3 regions of the Vibrio sp. 03_296 genome follow, and region 1 is predicted to be linked to each of the others. Evidence: riboswitches for the same ligand, from Rfam matches in the RefSeq annotation. Region 1 holds a riboswitch; each other region holds the start of a gene.
What was found. Region 1 has a riboswitch for thiamine pyrophosphate ahead of thiB (thiamine ABC transporter substrate binding subunit). Riboswitches for the same ligand answer to the same signal wherever they lie in the genome.

Region 1 (6,614 bases):
TGTGTTGAATCACAACCTGCGTTATACCTCTGGGCCGCAGTGGCTGCAGGAGTTTTTGTTGCATGACCGCTGGGTGCTCGCGGTATCGGGCACGCATGGCAAAACCACTACCTCGAGCATGCTGGCGTGGATTTTGGAAGATTGTGGTTACCAGCCGGGATTTCTTGTTGGTGGCGTGCTCGGTAACTTCGGTGTCTCCGCGCGTTTAGGCGAAAGCATGTTTTTTGTCGTTGAAGCCGACGAATATGACAGTGCTTTTTTCGACAAGCGATCTAAGTTTGTGCATTACCATCCTCGCACCTTGATCATGAATAACTTAGAGTTTGATCATGCAGACATCTTTGATGATCTTGAAGCGATCAAGCGACAATTTCACCACTTAGTGCGTACTGTTCCTGGTAATGGCCGTATTTTGGCGCCCAAGCAAGACGTCGCATTAGCGGATGTGTTGTCACGAGGCTGCTGGAGTGACCAGGAGTTTTCCGGTCAAGATGGAGAGTGGCAAGCGGTCAAACTCAGCAAAGATGGTTCACACTTTGAAGTGTGGCTGCATGGTGAGCAAGTGGGCACGGTGCAATGGGACTTAGTCGGTGATCATAATGTCGATAATGCGTTGATGGCGATCGCAGCGGCGCGTCATGTGGGTGTGACGCCTGATCTGGCTTGTGAGGCACTAGGGCGCTTTATCAATACCAAGCGTCGCCTAGAGCTGAAAGGGGAAGTCAATGGTGTGGCGGTGTATGACGATTTTGCCCATCACCCAACTGCGATTGAACTGACGCTCGCTGGTTTACGTAATAAGGTGGGCGATAAGAAAATCATCGCGGTACTGGAGCCACGCTCAGCCACCATGAAACGTGGTGTTCACAAAGAGACTTTGGCGGCTTCACTCAAGCAGGCGGATGAAGTGTTCCTTTACCAACCAGAGTCAATTGCTTGGTCGGTGCAGGACGTGGCGGCTCAATGTCAGCAACCCGCATTCACCAGTGATAACATTGACCAGTTTGTGGCGAACATTGCGCAGCGCGCCGAGGCAGGAACACAGATTTTGGTCATGAGCAATGGCGGTTTTGAGGGTATTCACGGTAAATTACTGACCGCTTTAGAGAAATCAACGCGCTAGAAAATACATACATTAGATGAGCATGAGAAACCAAGAAAAATCGATCACGTTAGCCTTTACTGGCGCCTCTGGCGCGCCTTATGGGCTACGTTTATTACAGCAATTACTGGCGGCAGACTACCGTGTCTACCTGCTGATCTCTTCTGCGGCAAGAGTGGTGTTGGCTACCGAGCATGGTCTCAAACTGCCAGCCAATCCTGACGCCGCGCAGCAAGCGCTAGTGAAGCATCTGGGTTGTCCTGCCGACAAGCTGGTGGTATGCGGTAAAGACGATTGGTTCTCGCCAGTGGCTTCTGGCTCGGCCGCACCGAAGCAGATGGTGGTTTGCCCTTGCTCGGCAGGGAGTGTAGCGGCGATTGCTCATGGCATGTCAGACAATTTAATTGAGCGTGCCGCTGATGTGGTGATGAAAGAGCGTGGCCAATTGATTTTGGTGGTGCGTGAAACGCCCTTTTCGACCTTGCATCTTGAAAACATGCACAAGCTTTCGCAGTTAGGTGTCACTATCATGCCCGCCGCGCCGGGTTTCTATCATCAACCTCAGTCGATAGACGATCTGATTGATTTTATGGTCGCGCGTATCTTGGATCATCTCGGCATTGAACAGGTTTTGGTGCCGCGTTGGGGATACGATCATCGCAATGATGGTGACTCTGTATAGCCAAGCGAAGGCATTCCGATTACAATCCGAAACACTCATCGGGGAGCTTATCTGTTTGCACATTGGTGCATTACAGAGGCTGAGATTAGGCCTGTGCCTAGGACCCGTAAACCTGAACCAGATAATGCTGGCGTAGGAATTGAGTCGGGATTAATTTGTAAGGACGATTAACACCTACCTCAAGCCTGTGCCGCTCAACTCATGTCAAATGGAGAGCGAGCCGTGAAACACACTCTAAACCTGATAGCCCTAGCGTCAATCACTTCAATGATGGGCATCTCTTCTTCTGCACTTGCGGCGGATAAAACCTTAACCATTTACACCTACGATTCTTTTGCCTCCGATTGGGGCCCAGGCCCGACGGTCGAAAAAGCATTTGAAGCGCAGTGTGGCTGCGATGTGAATTTTGTCGCGCTGGACGATGGGGTATCGATTCTCAACCGCTTGCGTTTAGAAGGCAGTAATACCAAAGCGGATATTGTTTTAGGTTTGGACAATAATTTGATGGCAGAAGCCAAAGCCACAGGCTTACTTGCACCACATCAAGTGAACACCCAAGCGCTTTCGTTACCAAATGGTTGGGCTGACGACACGTTTATTCCTTACGACTACGGTTACTTTGCGTTTGTTTACAACAAAGACAAACTGGCGAATCCACCAAAAAGCTTAAAAGAGCTGGTGGAATCACGTGATGATCTGAAAGTCATCTACCAAGACCCTCGCACTTCTACGCCCGGTCAAGGTTTGATGCTGTGGATGAAGTCGGTGTATGGCGATGACGTGACGGGCGCATGGCAGCAACTGGCGAAGAAAACCGTGACGGTCACGAAAGGTTGGTCGGAAGCGTACTCGATGTTCCTCAAAGGGGAATCGGATATGGTGCTCTCTTACACTACCTCACCAGCGTACCACCTGATTGCTGAAAATGACGCACAATTTGCAGCGGCAGATTTTAGCGAAGGTCACTACATGCAAGTGGAAGTCGCAGCAAAAGTGAAAAGCAGCTCAAATCAAGCGTTAGCCGATCAGTTTATGCGTTTCATTTTAAGTGATGAGTTCCAAGGGGCAATGCCTACGGGCAACTGGATGTACCCAGTGACCAACGTGACGCTGCCAGAGGGCTACGGCAGTTTAACGGTGCCTGAGAAGGCATTGAGTTTCAGTGCAGAAGAGGTGGCGAAGCAGCGTAAAGCTTGGATTCGCGAATGGCAAAGCGCGTTGACGTTTTAAGGCGTAGCATTGAATTCGGTTCCTAAATTGGGCATTGGGGTCGCGATGATCATCGCGACCTTTGTTGTTTCTGCTCTCTCGGCGCTCTTGTTGGCGACGCCGACGCTGGATCTCACTGCGGTATGGCAAGATCCTTATTACCGCCATGTTACGCAATTTAGTTTTCTTCAAGCGACGTTGTCGATGCTGCTGAGTGTCAGTTTGGCGCTTCCCGTCGCACACGCCTTGTCTCGGCGACATTTTGTTGGCCGTTCGTTATTGCTCAAATTGTTTGCGTCCACCTTGGTGCTGCCAGTATTGGTTGGCGTGTTTGGCTTGTTGGCCATTTATGGGAACAGTGGTTGGTTGGCGAGTATATTGGCAAGCTTTGACGCCAAATTGCCCTTTTCTATCTATGGATTGAGCGGCATTTTGCTCGCGCACGTGTTTTTCAATTTACCGTATGCGGCGCGATTGCTGCTGCAAACCTTAGAGTCGATTCCGGCAGAGCAGCATAAACTGGCGGCTCATCTTGGTATGAACAGTTGGCAGAAGTTTCGTTGGGTCGAATGGCCGCGATTGCGTCAGCAACTGCCACATGTGTGTGGCTTGGTGTTCATGCTTTGCTTCACCAGCTTTGCCGCGGTGATGGCATTGGGCGGTGGGCCAAAGTCGACCACGATTGAACTGGCCATCTATCAAGCGATTAAGTTCGATTTTGATTTGCGATCGGGGGCGTTGCTCGCGATTTGGCAGATGCTGCTGTGCACGGTTTTAGTTCTGAGCATCCAACGTTTCACTAAGCCATTACCTGTTAGTGTTGGCAGCCAGCAAAGGCTTGAACCTATCACACCACCAAGCGGGTTGCAGAACATTTGGGACGCGATATGGATAGTACTCGCATGTCTACTCGTCATACCGCCGCTTTTGATGGTGGTCATTAGTGGTCTCAACAGCAAACTGCCCGAAGTGATAAGCGATGGACGTTTTTGGTCGGCAATGTGGGCATCGTTTCGCGTTGCGCTTGGTGCAGCCAGTTTGGCTGTGGCTGCCGCTATTACCATCTTATTGACTAGCCGTGCTTGGCGACTTCGAGCTCAGAGACATCGAGCAGACGGCATTGAAATGATTGGCACTATTATTTTGGTGACGCCAGGTTTGGTGGTGAGTACTGGGTTGTTTTTATTGCTGCGCAGTTTTGCAGATGTGTTCAGTTTGGCGCTGTTGATCGTCATCCTCGTCAACAGTTTGATGGCATTACCCTACGCGATTAAAACGCTCGCTCAGCCGATGCTGCATTGCGAGCAGCAGTATCAATACTTGGCTGCTACATTGGGCTTAAGTGGGTGGAATCGTTTTAAAATCGTTGAGTGGCGCGCACTGCGTAAACCTTTCGCCAATGCGTTTGCGCTCTGTTTTATGTTTTCCATTGGTGATTTGAGCGCAATTGCCTTATTTGGTAGCCAAGATTTTCGTACCTTACCGCTCTATCTGTACCAGTTACTCGGCAGTTATCAAATGGAGGCAGCAGCGGTGGTGTCACTCACGTTATTGCTGCTGAGTGTCGGCTGTTTTGCCCTGAGTGAGTCCTTACTCAGCACCAAATCGAATCAACATCAGGAGAAGTCACCATGCTAACGCTGCAACAGGTGCATTATTACTATCATCAAGACCTGTTTGCTTTTGATTTAGAGGTAGAAGCAGGCAGTATTGTGGCGTTGATGGGGCCAAGTGGGGCAGGAAAGTCCACCTTGCTGGCGCTGCTGGCAGGGTTCATTTCGCCTCAGTCGGGTCGCATGGCATTGGAGGGGCGTTTGCTCAATACGCTTTCTCCCGCGCAGCGCCCTTTCTCGATGTTGTTTCAAGAACACAATTTGTTTGCTCATCTTACGGTGCGTGACAACATTGCGTTGGGATTGCATCCCGGTTTGAAGCTGACGTCACAGCAACAAAAGCAAGTGGAGCAAGCGGCAAAGCAGGTTGGCATTGAAGCCTATTTAGATCGGCTGCCAGAGCAGCTCTCTGGTGGTCAGCGACAGCGAGTGGCCCTTGCGCGTTGTTTTGTCCAGCCCAACCCAATTTGGTTACTGGATGAGCCGTTTTCCGCGCTCGATCCCGTCTTGCGTGAAGAAATGCTCTCGCTCGTCAAACAGCTGGCGCAAGAGCGCGCCATTACGGTATTGATGGTGACGCACCATTTAAGTGATGCACGTGCCATTGCTAGCCATTTTGCCTATATCGACAAGGGTACCATTGCCGCGCATGGACCCATTACAAGCCTCAATGAAAAGCACAGCCACCCTGAGTTGGTAGCGTTCTTCCAAGCCGCAGTATGATAGATAAAGGCGGCAACGATCTGTTGTAGTGCAGAGATAAAAAAGGTTGGCAGTGAGCCAACCTTTGTTTCTTATCTTTTACAGTGTCGCTATTACTGTTTTAGCTCGTTTTCGATCGAGTCTGAAACCGCGTCATCATTAAGCTCTTTTAAGATCTGGAAGATTTCACGATACGACTTTGGTGGTTTGTTCGCTTGTCTCTCTTTTGTCGCCATACGAGCTAACTGGCGCAAACGCTGGCGATCTGCTTTAGGGTAAAGTGCAACCACATCATCAATTGCACTATCACCTTGTTCAACAATACGCTCACGTAGCGTTTCTAGCTTGTGCAGCACAGCGGTGCTTTGCGAGTGCTTGTTACGGATTTTGTCCAGCGCCGCTTGAATTGGCTCTGGATCTTCTTGGCGCATCACTTTACCAATGTATTGCAACTGGCGACGACGGGCCTCGTTTTTGAAACGCTGCGCATCTTTGATTGCATCAAGTAACTCTTCGCTGATTGGGAACTTAGCCAATACCGAAGGTTTGAGTTCCACTAGCTCTTCACCCAACTTCTGTAGCGCGTCCATGTCACGCTTCATTTCAGACTTGCTGACGAGGATGTACTCTTCTTCAGGTTCCCATGGCGCTTTTTGGTTTTTACGGGCCATCTTTTCTGCCTATATCACTTTCTCAAAATAAGATTAGCCCTATTTTAACAAGAATCGTGGGGAGAAAGCGAAATTCTTGTTATTCTTATGCCATTACAAATCAAAGATGATTGAGATATGGATGTAAAACAGCAAGTTGCTCAGCAAAGAGTTGAGCTCGAAGCCGCGGTTGCCAAAGCGCTCGCGCTGGCAGCGCAACATAGCGATGGTGCTGAAGTTGCGATCAACAAAACCACGGGCTTAAGTGTTTCGACTCGCATGTGTGAAGTAGAAAACGTCGAGTTTAACAGTGATGGCGCTTTAGGCATTACGGTTTATCGTGGTCAGCGTAAAGGCAGCGCGTCGACATCGGATCTCAGTGAGAAAGCGATTGAACAGACCGTCTTAGCAGCCTTGGATATTGCGCAATACACGTCAGAAGATCCTTGCGCGGGGCCAGCTCCTGCTGAGTTGATGGTGAAAGAGATTCCGGATTTGGATCTCTTCCATCCAGATACGCCCGATCCCGATTATGCGGCGAAAATGGCCATTGCTGCTGAAGAGCATGCGCTTAACTACAGCGATAAAATTAAGCAGAGTGATGGCGCGAGTTACGACAGCCATTACGGCGTTCGCGTCTACGGCAACAGCCACGG
Region 2 (6,614 bases), on a different contig from region 1:
TGTTTCTGAACCTGACAAACGCGGCAACTTGGATCTTTCACTACCGCCAACTGCTGCCAACTTAACGTGAGCCCATCAAACAGATGCAACTGATGGCAAGAGGTTTGAAACCTTCCCGTTGCCAGCTTTTGAATCGTTGCGATTGCTTGATAATTTCCCATTAGCCCCACAACAGGACCTATCACCCCTGCATCGCTGCACTTGCTCTGCGTGGGATTCTCTGCAAATGGAAAAAGGCAGTGGTAGCACGGAGGGTTTGCTGACGTCGTTGTCGACGAGGCATCTTGTTTCGTTTGGATTGAGTGGCGTGAGCCAAAATCAAACGCGATAAATTGCCCTTTCCAACCAATTGCCGAGGCAGACACCAAAGGCGTGCGTTGATTCAGGCAGGCTTGGTTGATCAACTGGCGCGATGGAAAGTTGTCCGTACAATCGAGCACGATGTCCGCCAACATCACTTCCAAGTTGAGACGCTGCTCATTCAAACGCTTATCAATGGTGCGAACACGTAATTCTGCATTGAGTTGCTTCAACTGCTCTCCCAGTGCATCCACTTTGAGACTGGCGAGATGTTGCTGACGAAAGGCAATTTGACGCTGCAAATTACTCTCTTCGACCACATCATCATCAACCAACACCAAATGACCGACGCCCGCCGCAGCCAAATGGAGCGCCGCTGCGTTACCCAGACCACCGCAACCAATGATCAATACATGTGCTTGAAGTAAGTTAGCCTGACCCGACTCACCGATTTCCGTTAATGCAATTTGTCTTTGATAACGAGTAAAGTGCCGATCATTCAACATGATTGGCCTCGCTTGTTGGCTCAAGACACTGTGTGGATACTGAGTCGAAACGCGCAAGCGCTGCATTAGAGACCATGACTTGCTTGAAGTGGTCTATTGCTGCCTTCACGTCTTTCGCCAAAGTGATCGCTCGCACCACGGCTAGTGAAGAGACTCCACATCGCCATACCGTCGCCGCATTGGTTTGATCAATACCACCAATGGCGACCGTGGGAACGCCGGTGATGGAATCATCATAAGGCATGGTATCAATCAGTTGCTGATAGAGTTTTAGCCTCACCAGCCCTTGCGGCAATGAAGGCATCTGTTTGGTGGTGGTAGGAAAAATGTGCCCTAACGCAATATAACTGGGCTGAAGTTGAACAATACGTAACAGCTCATAATAGCCATGCGTAGATAACCCTAGTGCAATACCTGCATTCGCCAAGGCGGCTAAATCGGCCACTTGCAAATCTTCCTGCCCTAGATGCACACCATAGGCTTGATGCTGAATCGCTAGCTGCCAGTAGTCGTTGATATAGACTTGTGCACCATAATGTCGGCCTAGCTGTATCGCACGCACAATCTGTTGCTCTAAATCGGTTTGGTTTGGATCTTTAATCCGCAATTGGACCGTTTTAATTCCTAAAGGCAATAACTTCTCGATCCAACTGACATCGTCAACCACGGGATAGAGCCCTAACTGTTGAGCGCTAATCCGCGGAAACGCTTTTGTTAACGCTTCAATACTGTGGCTTGGTAAGATACCGAGCTCATCCAGGCGCAACACTGGAGTAGGAAACAAAGCAAAATCCGACACCCATGTTTCACGTGAAACATTCAACATCGCACGTGCCAAAGTCAGGCAATCTTCGATTGGAAAATCAAGTGCGCTGAGCGTGACCACCCACGCCAAATGTCGATAGTTCGACTCCACACTATTGTTCTGCGGATAGTTTGGGAGTAATGAATATCGTAGTGCGCGAGTTTCATCGGCTAAAGGATGTCGCCAGACATCGAACACTTCACCTTGCTCCCCTCGCAAATTGATCAACAGAGTCTTGGCATTGCGACCTGAACCCAAATAGGTGGATACGTCTGTGAGAGCAAGCGAATGATGATAATGAAGCGCAAAGTCATACGCGCCGAGATGACGACTGTCGTTATGGATAAGATCCGTTTCGAATACGACCGTTTTGGCTGAAGAAATCAGTTGCAGTGTACGAGTTGGGCTAACGCCCAACTCTATATGGTCAATGGCAAAGCCTTGCTGCTTTGCCAAGAGCAAACACTGCTGAATTTCTCCCGTCAGCTCAATAATGGCAGAAGGAATCAGCAGTCTCATTGTTAACCCTCGGCCACTTCTTCATGACTCACTGCGGGGTGGTACAACTCCGAACCCGACGCTTTGAATTCCGCGGACTTTTGTTTCATCCCTTCCAATGGGTCATCCAACAGCTTAACTGCTATCGCCTGTCCTTCCTCAGCCTGTTGCCCTTTAGCATACTCACGAACTTCTTGCGAAATCTTCATCGAGCAGAATTTGGGGCCACACATCGAACAGAAATGCGCAACCTTGCCCGACTCTTGTGGCAGGGTTTCATCGTGGAATGCACGTGCCGTATCGGGGTCGAGCGAGAGATTAAATTGATCCTGCCAACGGAATTCAAAACGAGCTTTAGACAATGCGTTGTCACGAACTTGCGCGCCCGGGTGCCCTTTGGCCAAATCCGCCGCGTGCGCAGCCAGTTTGTAGGTTATCAAGCCGGTTTTCACATCTTCTTTATTGGGTAGACCTAAGTGCTCCTTTGGCGTTACGTAGCAAAGCATGGCACAGCCATACCAACCAATCATGGCCGCACCAATCCCAGAAGTAATGTGGTCATAGCCAGGGGCAATGTCGGTGGTCAGTGGACCTAAGGTATAGAATGGTGCCTCATGACAATGCTTGAGCTGCTCATCCATGTTCTCTTTAATCATGTGCATCGGTACATGCCCAGGACCTTCGATAATCACTTGGACATCGTATTCCCACGCGATTTTGGTTAGCTCCCCTAACGTTCTGAGCTCCGCAAACTGCGCTTCATCATTGGCATCGGCAATCGAGCCAGGACGCAAACCATCGCCTAATGAGAGCGCCACGTCGTACTTCGCACAAATCTCACAGATCTCGCGGAAATGGGTATAGAGGAAACTCTCTTGATGATGTGCTAAACACCACTTAGCGATGATCGAGCCGCCACGCGATACAATGCCTGTCACGCGTTTCGCCGTCATTGGGATATAGCGCAGCAGCAAACCCGCGTGAATCGTAAAGTAATCCACACCCTGCTCAGCCTGCTCGATCAGCGTATCACGCATCACTTCCCACGTAAGGTTCTCAGCAACGCCATTGACCTTCTCTAGTGCTTGATACATAGGCACGGTTCCAATCGGAACTGGGCTGTTGCGTAGAATCCATTCCCGAGTTTCGTGAATGTTTCTCCCGGTCGACAAATCCATCACCGTATCACCGCCCCAACGAGTCGCCCATACCAACTTCTCCACTTCTTCTTCAATCGACGAAGTCACCGATGAGTTACCAATGTTAGCGTTAACTTTCACAAGGAAGTTGCGGCCGATGATCATCGGTTCGGATTCTGGGTGATTGATGTTGGAAGGAATGATCGCGCGACCTTCTGCTACTTCACGACGCACAAACTCAGGGGTAATTTCCTTAGGTAGATTCGCACCAAAATTTTGCCCTGCGTGCTGCTGAGTCAAAACTTCATCTCGATATTTGGCGCGTCCCATATTCTCGCGCAAAGCGATGTATTCCATCTCTGGGGTAATGATACCCTTACGTGCATAATGCAACTGAGTGACACAATGCCCAGCTTTGGCACGACGAATGCGAGGCAGATTGCCATATCTCAACTCATCCAGCGTTTCATCTTCTAAGCGCTCTTTAGTGTAGATCGAGCTGACATCATCAAGGACTTCGGTATCAGCACGCTCTGTAATCCACTCTTCTCTTAACTTAGGAAGGCCATTATAGAGGTCGATTTGATGAGTCGGGTCCGTGTAGACCCCCGAGGTGTCATACACTCTTACCGCTTCATTTGGCTGAAAGATTGGCGCCTCTTTGGTCCCGCCAACTAGGCTGTCAGCCAAGGAGATTTCGCGCATTGGCACTCTAATGTCTGAGCGAGAGCCCTCGACATACACTTTGGTGGAGTTGGGATACGGCTGCACAGAGAGTGTATCGATGAATTGTTTAGCTTCCAGTCTCGCTTGTTTGCGATTCGACATAGCATTTTTCCTTTCTTGTTATGCTGGATAAAAAGGTTTTGGATAAAAATGCTTGGCGGAAAGTTGTGACAAGAGGCGTTGAACACACAATTTAGAGATTCAATTTGTGGATTCAAGCTTTGATAAGACACCAGTTTGCACTGGTACAAGTATCTTCTCTTGTTCCCTTCGCAGGTTCTAACCTGATCAGGTTCAACGGATCCCGAATAAACGGTCTCAGCCCTAAGGCACTCCGACAAGTGAAGCGATTATATGAAATCGGCTTGGTTAAACCAAGCCGACCTGTTTAAAATTTAACTCAATTTCGCTCATAGCTTCACGATTTGAGTAATTGGAAACCTACCCAAGCAGCAGTAATACTCAAAGTCACGTTTAACACAACGTTTAAGCCCATTTTGAAAAATGCGCCTTGCTGCATCAGCAATACGTTATCCATCGAAAATGTTGAGAAGGTTGTTAGTGCCCCCAAAAAGCCCAAACCGATTATTTGTCGCCATGGCTCAGTTGCCAGCAACTCACTTTCAAACGCGGCAATCAAAAGCCCCATAATAAAGGAACCGACCACGTTTACGGTTAACGTACCATATGGAAAACCTCTGCCTAACAACACAACACAGAGCTCTGACACTAAGTAACGAGAACAAGCGCCAAAGGCGCCGCCCAAGGCGATGAAACCCATAATCGCAAATTGACTCATAGCAACCTCACAAATCTAATGGCCACATTGTAGCCACATCCACACAGAGATCGAGTACAAAAAACAATAATTTCATTTAGATAACGTATCCGTAAATCGCCAAGATTTAAAAAGTTACAGGAGTCACTTTACTTCAATGTATCCCATCAATCCGGTTTTCATATGTTCAATCACGTGGCAGTGATACATCCAACGACCAGGGTTGTCCGCAACAAACGCCGCTTTGGCACTGCCATTCTTGCCTAGCAAAACAGTATCAGTATGAAACGGTTCTGCGAGGGTCTGGCCATTTAATTCCAATACAGTAAATGTGTGTCCATGCAAATGAATGGGATGATGATATTGCGTCACGTTCTTAAGATTAAATATGTAAGTCCGCCCTCGCTCTAACGTTGCTAACGGCGCCGGAATTGAATCTTGGCTCATCCCCTCCCAGACACGTTTATTCACCAACCAAAACGTCGGCAGAGCTTGGCCAGATTTATCCATCGGAGTAACAGCCCCTTCCCACTCAAAGACAAAATCAATTTGTTCAGCCGTTTCTAAATCTAACGGCGCAATTGGATTGAGCGGCAATGTTGGCAGTGTATTCTGGTTAGATAGGTCCGATTCGACCGATTCAAATGCACAAAGAGCAAACGGAAACTTCCCTTTCATTTGTCGCACATAGAAACGCTCTCCAACACCTGGAGCCATTAACCCGACATCGACCCTCATTCCAGGCCCAATCTTGTGCTCAGAGAGCTTGTAAGGGGTTTTTATTGGGTTTCCATCTATTGCTATAACCCATGCATCCACACCTTCAATAGCGATAGGATAAGTGATGGTATTGTCCACATTTGCGATTCTCAGCCTCGTCATCGCATTCGCTTTCAACAGATAGGTCGGTTCATGGACGCCATTCACCGTTCCCCACTCACCGGGAGTTCCCATACGGGCGCTTAAGCGTGGGACCAATAATGATTTCCATTCACCTTTCTCATTGAGATGCCAATGCTTAAGCATTAGAGCATGGTCTTCATCAAAAGAAACTGGCTCTGCTTCATCAACAATGATTAACCCAACTAGCCCCATACCTAGCTGCTTAACGCTGTTCATATGCGGGTGATACCAAAATGTTCCTGCGTCAGGTGGAGTAAAGCGATAAGTAAAGCTCTCCCCTGGCATAACGGGTTTTTGACTCAAAAAGGGAACACCATCCATCTCAATAGGTACGCGCAAACCATGCCAATGGATTGTAGTTGGCTCGTTGAGTTTGTTGGTGAAGTGAATGATCACTTCTTCCCCTTGTCGACAACGAATCGTAGGGGCAGGAATAGAGCCATTAAAGGCGAGCACATCCGTAGTAAAACCAGGCACCACCTCAGCGGTAGCCGGTTCTGCAGTCATCTCATAGACAAACCGACCATGATGAAACGGCGCTCTACGCGACAGTGAACACGCAGGGAGAAGCGTTAATGCGGAAAACGCCAATGAAGTTTGAAGAAAGCGGCGGCGAGAAATATCCATATGTGGCCTACTGATTTGATTAATTGGCCTAAGTCTAACCAAATATTAATAATCATTCTCAACAATCTATCATACAAACCTAACTAAAAGTATGATCTAATTGAGGCTGTTACTTCTTCGTAATAAATGACGCTATGGACAGTCTCAATAGCATTGATTTCAAAAAACTTGCTAGCCAACAAAAATCTATTCAAATGAAGATGCGATTACTCACATTGGCCCATTTTAAAGATGGTCACTCTCGAACCCAAATGGCTAAGTTCCTGAAGGTAAGTAGAACCAGTGTGAATAAATGGGTACAAACATTCCGTGAAGAAGGGCTTGAAGGACTG
Region 3 (6,167 bases), on a different contig from region 1:
CAATCTCTGTGTTGCCAAATAGGGCAATCAACAATGTACTAAATGCAATGGCAGAACAAGCAAAAGCCAGTAGAAATACCACTATCACCATGTTCCCTTTCTTTCTATATTCTTCTTTATTTATTTGACGCACGAATACCGCCCTCCTTCTTTTAGTGCCAGACTAGTTTAACCAAGCAAAACGCACTCGCAACGTTTCCTTTGTAAGCTTTCTCTCAATCGCTCTCTCTTTCACTCTACACTTTGATAGCAGCATGACTCGCAACAGACTATTTGTTGGGTATATACTCCGTGCATTCGAATTCACTGCAAAGGTCTATCATGCGTACATTTGTATTACGCGCACGCGCGGCGCCGACAAACAGTCGAGCTTTATTAGAAGGAGTCGGTAACGAGGCTCATACTGAGATTCTTGCACATACTCTAATGAACACGATGTTTGTCGCACAGTCACATCGACAAGATGTTGTCGTTCATCTGGTTTTAGAGAGTACCAAAGACTTTTCGCGTACAATTACCATTCACTCTAACGAAGTCTCAAACGTGGGTGGCTTCCACGAGGCAAACTTGTTGAACATTGTTGTTCGTGCGCTTGATGCTTCTACGGGTATGGGCAAAGAAGAATTAAGAAATGTCGAACCAGGTGTGACCGTTCGTACAATTAGCTTTGAACGATTGGTCCAGCAGTTGGCTGAAGACCATCAGCTATATATGTTGGAAAAGAAAGGCGAGTTTGTTCGCGACATTAAGTTTGCCGCCAATCCTTGTTTTTTACTTACTGACCATATTCCGATGCCAAAGAAAACTTTTAACAGTCTGAAGCGTCTCGGAACGCAAAACATTAGCCTTGGCCCTAAAATGTTGTTTGCCTCCCAATGCGTCACTCTGATTCAAAATGAATTGGATCTGCAGGAATAAATGCGAAGGGCTCATTAGAGCCCTTTTTCTTGCTCAAAATTCATCATTGGCGTTCTCTATCCCAATCAAGACGTAGATAACACTCCAAGTGTCTTTGTTCCCTTGAATACTCGCTTGCGTCGAGTTCAATTACTGATATCATTTTTGCCAACATAGTCGGGGAGCCTTATCGGCTGAGATCGCTACGCGAGACCCGTTGAACCTGATTCAGTTAATACTGACGTAGGGAACTATTACGCGCATATCGCTTTCTGCTTTATGCGTTGGTATACCAATATAGTTGGTAATATTGTTGGTATAGACAGTTCCTGTACGTCTTGTTCTAGGATACAAGATGCTACTTACTTCAACTACTCAATCTCTTATTCCATGCGTTCTCACCATTGCCGGTTCTGATAGTGGGGGTGGAGCAGGTATACAAGCCGATATAAAAGCCATTTCAGCCACGGGCAGTTACGCAAGCTCAGTGATCACTGCCATCACCGCGCAAAATACGATGGGCGTTAATGCCGTATTTCCGATCCCTACCGAGTTTGTTGCAGCGCAGCTAGATGCCGTTTTCAGCGATCTCAATATTCAAGCGGTTAAAATTGGTATGCTTGCAGACCGTCATATTATTCGATTGGTTGCCGAAAAAATTCGCCAATATTCGCCAGCGAAAGTGGTACTCGACCCCGTGATGATCTCCACCAGCGGCCAGGCGTTATTACAACCAGATGCGATCGCCGCATTGAAAGAGTACTTGATTCCACTGGCAGATATCGTGACGCCGAATATCCCTGAATATGTGGCGCTCACCGGAATGCCCATCCCTAACACTGAACATGAGATGATCTCGAGCGTCGAAAGTTTAAAAGCGCTGAACTGCCCTGCCATCTTATTAAAAGGCGGGCATTTGTATAATGAGTCCCACAGTAGCGATCTTTTGATCACGCCACAGTTTTGTGAATTCATCCGTAGCAAACGCCACTCTACACGCAACACCCACGGTACTGGCTGCACGTTATCTTCAGCCATCGCGTCTTATTTGGCTCAAGGTCATCGCTTACACAAGGCTGTCTTTTTGGCCAAGCAATACATATCACAGGCGATCGCTCATGCCGATGAGCTATCCGTTGGTCAAGGTCATGGCCCCGTCAATCACTTCTTTGCAGGACACATGCACGTCCGCTAGAAAAGTCCTCCATCGTCATCTTTTGCTCGGGAGTAAGTGCTGTCCCATGGCCTACAGCGCTACCGAGCTGAGAACCCATCTCGAAATAATTGACAGATGCTTGATACTTTCATCTTGCACACTCACCTATAATGGCGGTTTTTCTTCACAAGCTTTCTCGATGAAAACAGTATTCACACCAAAACGTTACTCACTAGTCGCTCTTTCGTGTTTCGCAGCTTTGCTGACTTTAGTTACTTGGTTTGCCTCAGGTATTGAATTGAGGTCTCCTGTACCAGATTTTCTTGGTCTCACTTTTACCCTAGTGACCGATTCCGCTGGCAGTAAAGGCTTTGCTATTACACTGGTCGCTTTAAGCTTGCTGGTTTTACGTAAACACTCTGGACGATATTTTGTTGTGGGTCGATTTGCTGTACTAGCACTTATGCTGGTTTTAAGTTTTGCTGGAAAAACGGGATTAAAGAAACTCACAGAGTCACCCCGCCCCTACACCGAATGGATGGCTTCAGAACATTTAGTTGATACACCACAAGCCTTCTACAATCTCGATGCGGCTCAACAAGTAACACTAGTAAAGACACAGGAAGAAACGATCAGTCCATGGCGTTTGCAACATTGGGAAGGTGAAACCGATTATTCCTTCCCCTCGGGTCATACAATATTTGCCAGTTTATGTGTGGCTTTCTTTGGGGGTATCTTTCTGATGCAAAAGCGCTATGTGGCGTTTGTCACGACCCTTGCTTGGGCGAGTTTGGTCGCTTATAGCCGCTTATGGATTGGTATGCACCGACCAGAGGATCTATTTGGCTCACTTGCGTTTATTGCCATGATCACAGCGCTATTGCCAAATTTTCTACCGATACCAACATCGGTCAGGAAGTTTTTACGCATTCGGGAAAGCACAGTTTAAAGCAGCCGTGTTTCATATTTGCCGCCCAAGGATAGGGAGAGTGAATAATGATGAAGAAACTGAATGGTGTTCAAAATGAACGTAAAAAGAAGGTCGTTTGGTAAAAGTAGGACAACCAAGCGACCAAAAGCTATTTAAGCTAAGCTAGTTTTACAACCAAAGCATAGAAAGTGTTGTCTGTGAGGACCAACTCACTTAGACGAGCACATTATAGCGAGACAATACGGAAAGGAAAGAAATAAAACCCATCATCCGTTATTTACTGACTTTTCTGTGACATCACTGGTTTACCTTTGGTTAAACTTTAACCCACCAGAAACCTTTCTAATTAGCTCAGCATATAGGACAGCTAATATGGACGACTGCATAGCCGATCGCCATATAAAGCGCTTTTTCCGCTTCTTTAGGATCACCAGAGATTCGATTGGTGAGAGACATTCGTCCTTCAGCACTACAAATGATCTCTCCCACATTCTGGATGAGGTTCCGAAACATTCTATCTTCATTTACAGCGTTAACCCATGAGAGATAAAAGGCTTCAGGGGATGAAAATTCAAGGGCTTGGATGATGTGTTCGACCGCTTTCGGTTTAAGCTCATCCAATAATTCTTCTTTTTTCTTGAAATGCCCATTGACGCAAGAACGACTCACCCCTGTTTTCTCAGCAATATGCGTATAGGTTAAGTGTTCATAGCCTTCTAGCAGGAGTATTTTAAACGATGCATCTATAATATTTTGGTGTGTTTTTTTGGCCACAGCTTGGCTGACTCTTGGCATTGTCATCTCCTACTAAAAGCGGCAAATCCTAACGCTTTCATAAAACCTGCTCAAGAAAATTGATCGATAAAGTGGTCCGACTTTAGCGACATTCTCCTCTCATAAATCCGTTATTATTATTATCAACAAGGCTCAAAAAGCGCAACAATCAATCAAAAAGTATCATTTTATGGCACTCGCGATGATAAAAAAGACCACAATTTGAGTGTTTATCAATAACAAATATAAAAGACATTGTCTTTTATTTATTTTCGCAAAGTTCGATATCAGCATGCCTCACACTATTGGGGATAGCCAAAAAGCAAAAATCCTTCGCGCAATACGAAGGATTTTGTTCAGTCAAAAACATTTTAAGTCAGGTATGAGCAGGCGCAACAATGAAAATTAGAGATCACGCATTAAGATTTCGTACTCTTCTTGCGCTTCTTTAACCAAACTTTTTAGCTCTTGCGCGTCTGCGGTAGCAAGCATCACTTTCCAAGGAGAGTGTGCTTGTTGACAAACTAATGCCACCCCTTGTTTGTCACTAGAGAAAGCCAACTGTTCAAAATCAGCCACATAGTGTTGACGCTGACCTTTTATTTCAACATCAAGCTTTCCTACTGGGTTGATTTCTACATGTGCATAGCGCTCTGGCTTAATACTCACTCGATAATCCCTATGTACAGTGATCATGACGCCCTCCAAACTGTGCGATTACCATCCCAACATCAGTTTAGGAGAGTTTCTTCGCACTGGAGACCAAATCGGTTGGAATATTGATCCCGGTTAATTTGTCGTGCAAAAAACGTAAAAAATTGCGCATATCGAGTCATTTGATTGGGCATTTAATCAGACAACACCTGCTGCCGGATAACCTGCAAAACACCAGATTCTTCATTGCTTGGTGCGATAAAACGGGCGAGTGCTTTCACTTCAGGATGGGCATTAGCCATCGCATAGGAATGGTAGCTTTGTTCAAGCATTTCTACGTCATTGAAATAATCACCAAAGCTCATGGTTTGTTGGCGTGTAAAACCCAACGTTTGCTGTAAATGTCTGATTGCTGCGCCTTTTGACGCTTCTGCGTTCATCACATCCAACCAAATCTTGGCGCTCACCACCACCTGATGCGTCGCATCAAAACGTTCGCTGAATGATGTGTGTAATTTTTCTTTTGAACCGTCAAAATGACAAATCGCCACTTTGATAAAAGCCTCATCAACATCCAGTAGATCAGGGACATATTGGCAGCGATGGTAATACTTGCTGATTTCTTCAATCGCCTCAGGATGCTTTGTTTCAACATAAGCCGATTCTTTACCACATAGCACAATGTGGGCACCGTCAATGGTACGAGCCAACTGAATAATGTCTTTAATATCCGCGCCATCTAAGCCACAACTGTAGAGCTCTTTTCCTTGATGCATGACCAGTGTGCCGTTTTCCGCAATAAACATCATGCGCTCGTTGATTGGGGAAAACGTCTCACGTAGACTGTAATACTGCCGACCAGAGGCAGCCGCAAAGATAATTCCTTTATCTTCTAACATTTGATAGATGTGGAAAAACTCTGGTGCCAATTTTCCTAATGGATCCAGTAGGGTGCCATCCATATCGGCAGCAATGAATTTGATTTCTGACAACGACATTTAATTACGACTCTAAACAGAAGAGAAAGGCCGTTATGTCACCAGAAAATATCGAGTTTGTACAGTATTGATGCGTGGTAGAACTCATAGAGAATGTTACTTAAAAAGCGGCAGCATCTGCTTAAACTCTGGACATTTCCCATCACGCATTAATTCAAAAAGCGCCATTTCCAACCCAGACAAACCGATGCCATTGGCTTCAAATTTTCTCAACGCTAAGGCTTTGTTTTGCGGGTCTCGGGATGAGACACAATCTGTCACCACCTCAACTTGGTAACCCATTTGTTTCAAATCAACTGCCGTTTGATAAACACAAATGTGCGCTTCAATTCCGCATAGTAACCACTGCTCGACTTTGCACGCCTGGATGGCATTGCTGATAGTTGCTGTACCGCATCCAGAAAAAGTCGACTTATGAAAAGGTTGATAACCTTGCAACGCATTGGCGATAGGCCCAACCGTAGCACCTAAATTTTCAGGAATTTGCTCCAGCCAAATGATGGGTAAACCCAACATTTTTGATCCTTCAATCAACTTAGTGATGTTGGTGATCATCTGTTCACTTTGATCCACCATCTGCGCCAATTTCCCTTGTACATCCACTACGATTAGCCCAGTGTTCTCTTTCTCTAGCATGCTGACCTCTATCCATCAAAACCGTCTGTTTGCTTTCACTATAGCTTGCTTTTCAGTTGCCTACATCACGACCAAAGGCCAATAAGAGCTGAACACAAATCAAACAAACAGACACGCGTTA

Region 2: another riboswitch for thiamine pyrophosphate. It lies ahead of thiC (phosphomethylpyrimidine synthase ThiC); the one in region 1 lies ahead of thiB (thiamine ABC transporter substrate binding subunit).
Region 3: another riboswitch for thiamine pyrophosphate. It lies ahead of thiD (bifunctional hydroxymethylpyrimidine kinase/phosphomethylpyrimidine kinase); the one in region 1 lies ahead of thiB (thiamine ABC transporter substrate binding subunit).

The regions. Positions count from the first base shown of each region.
Region 1 is NZ_NPKW01000115.1:2,345-8,958, forward strand. Features, by position in the region: gene mpl (UDP-N-acetylmuramate:L-alanyl-gamma-D-glutamyl-meso-diaminopimelate ligase) at 1-1,123, shown strand, start outside; gene CIK04_RS13955 (flavin prenyltransferase UbiX) at 1,140-1,784, shown strand; TPP riboswitch at 1,814-1,940, shown strand; gene thiB (thiamine ABC transporter substrate binding subunit) at 2,007-3,014, shown strand; gene thiP (thiamine/thiamine pyrophosphate ABC transporter permease ThiP) at 3,024-4,631, shown strand; gene thiQ (thiamine ABC transporter ATP-binding protein) at 4,625-5,329, shown strand; gene yjgA (ribosome biogenesis factor YjgA) at 5,422-5,979, opposite strand; gene pmbA (metalloprotease PmbA) at 6,097-6,614, shown strand, end outside.
Region 2 is NZ_NPKW01000038.1:9,997-16,610, forward strand. Features, by position in the region: gene CIK04_RS03210 (HesA/MoeB/ThiF family protein) at 1-806, opposite strand, end outside; gene CIK04_RS03215 (thiamine phosphate synthase) at 796-2,130, opposite strand; gene thiC (phosphomethylpyrimidine synthase ThiC) at 2,133-4,076, opposite strand; TPP riboswitch at 4,223-4,321, opposite strand; gene crcB (fluoride efflux transporter CrcB) at 4,393-4,773, opposite strand; gene CIK04_RS03230 (multicopper oxidase family protein) at 4,897-6,282, opposite strand; partial or broken gene CIK04_RS03235 (IS630 family transposase) at 6,417-6,614, shown strand, end outside.
Region 3 is NZ_NPKW01000091.1:1,283-7,449, reverse strand. Features, by position in the region: gene CIK04_RS11570 (DUF3087 family protein) at 1-133, opposite strand, end outside; gene trmY (tRNA (pseudouridine(54)-N(1))-methyltransferase TrmY) at 322-918, shown strand; TPP riboswitch at 1,066-1,164, shown strand; gene thiD (bifunctional hydroxymethylpyrimidine kinase/phosphomethylpyrimidine kinase) at 1,253-2,092, shown strand; gene CIK04_RS11555 (phosphatase PAP2 family protein) at 2,253-3,002, shown strand; gene CIK04_RS11550 (TetR/AcrR family transcriptional regulator) at 3,336-3,779, opposite strand; gene CIK04_RS11545 (hypothetical protein) at 4,164-4,454, opposite strand; gene CIK04_RS11540 (HAD family hydrolase) at 4,607-5,410, opposite strand; gene CIK04_RS11535 (hydrolase) at 5,507-6,046, opposite strand.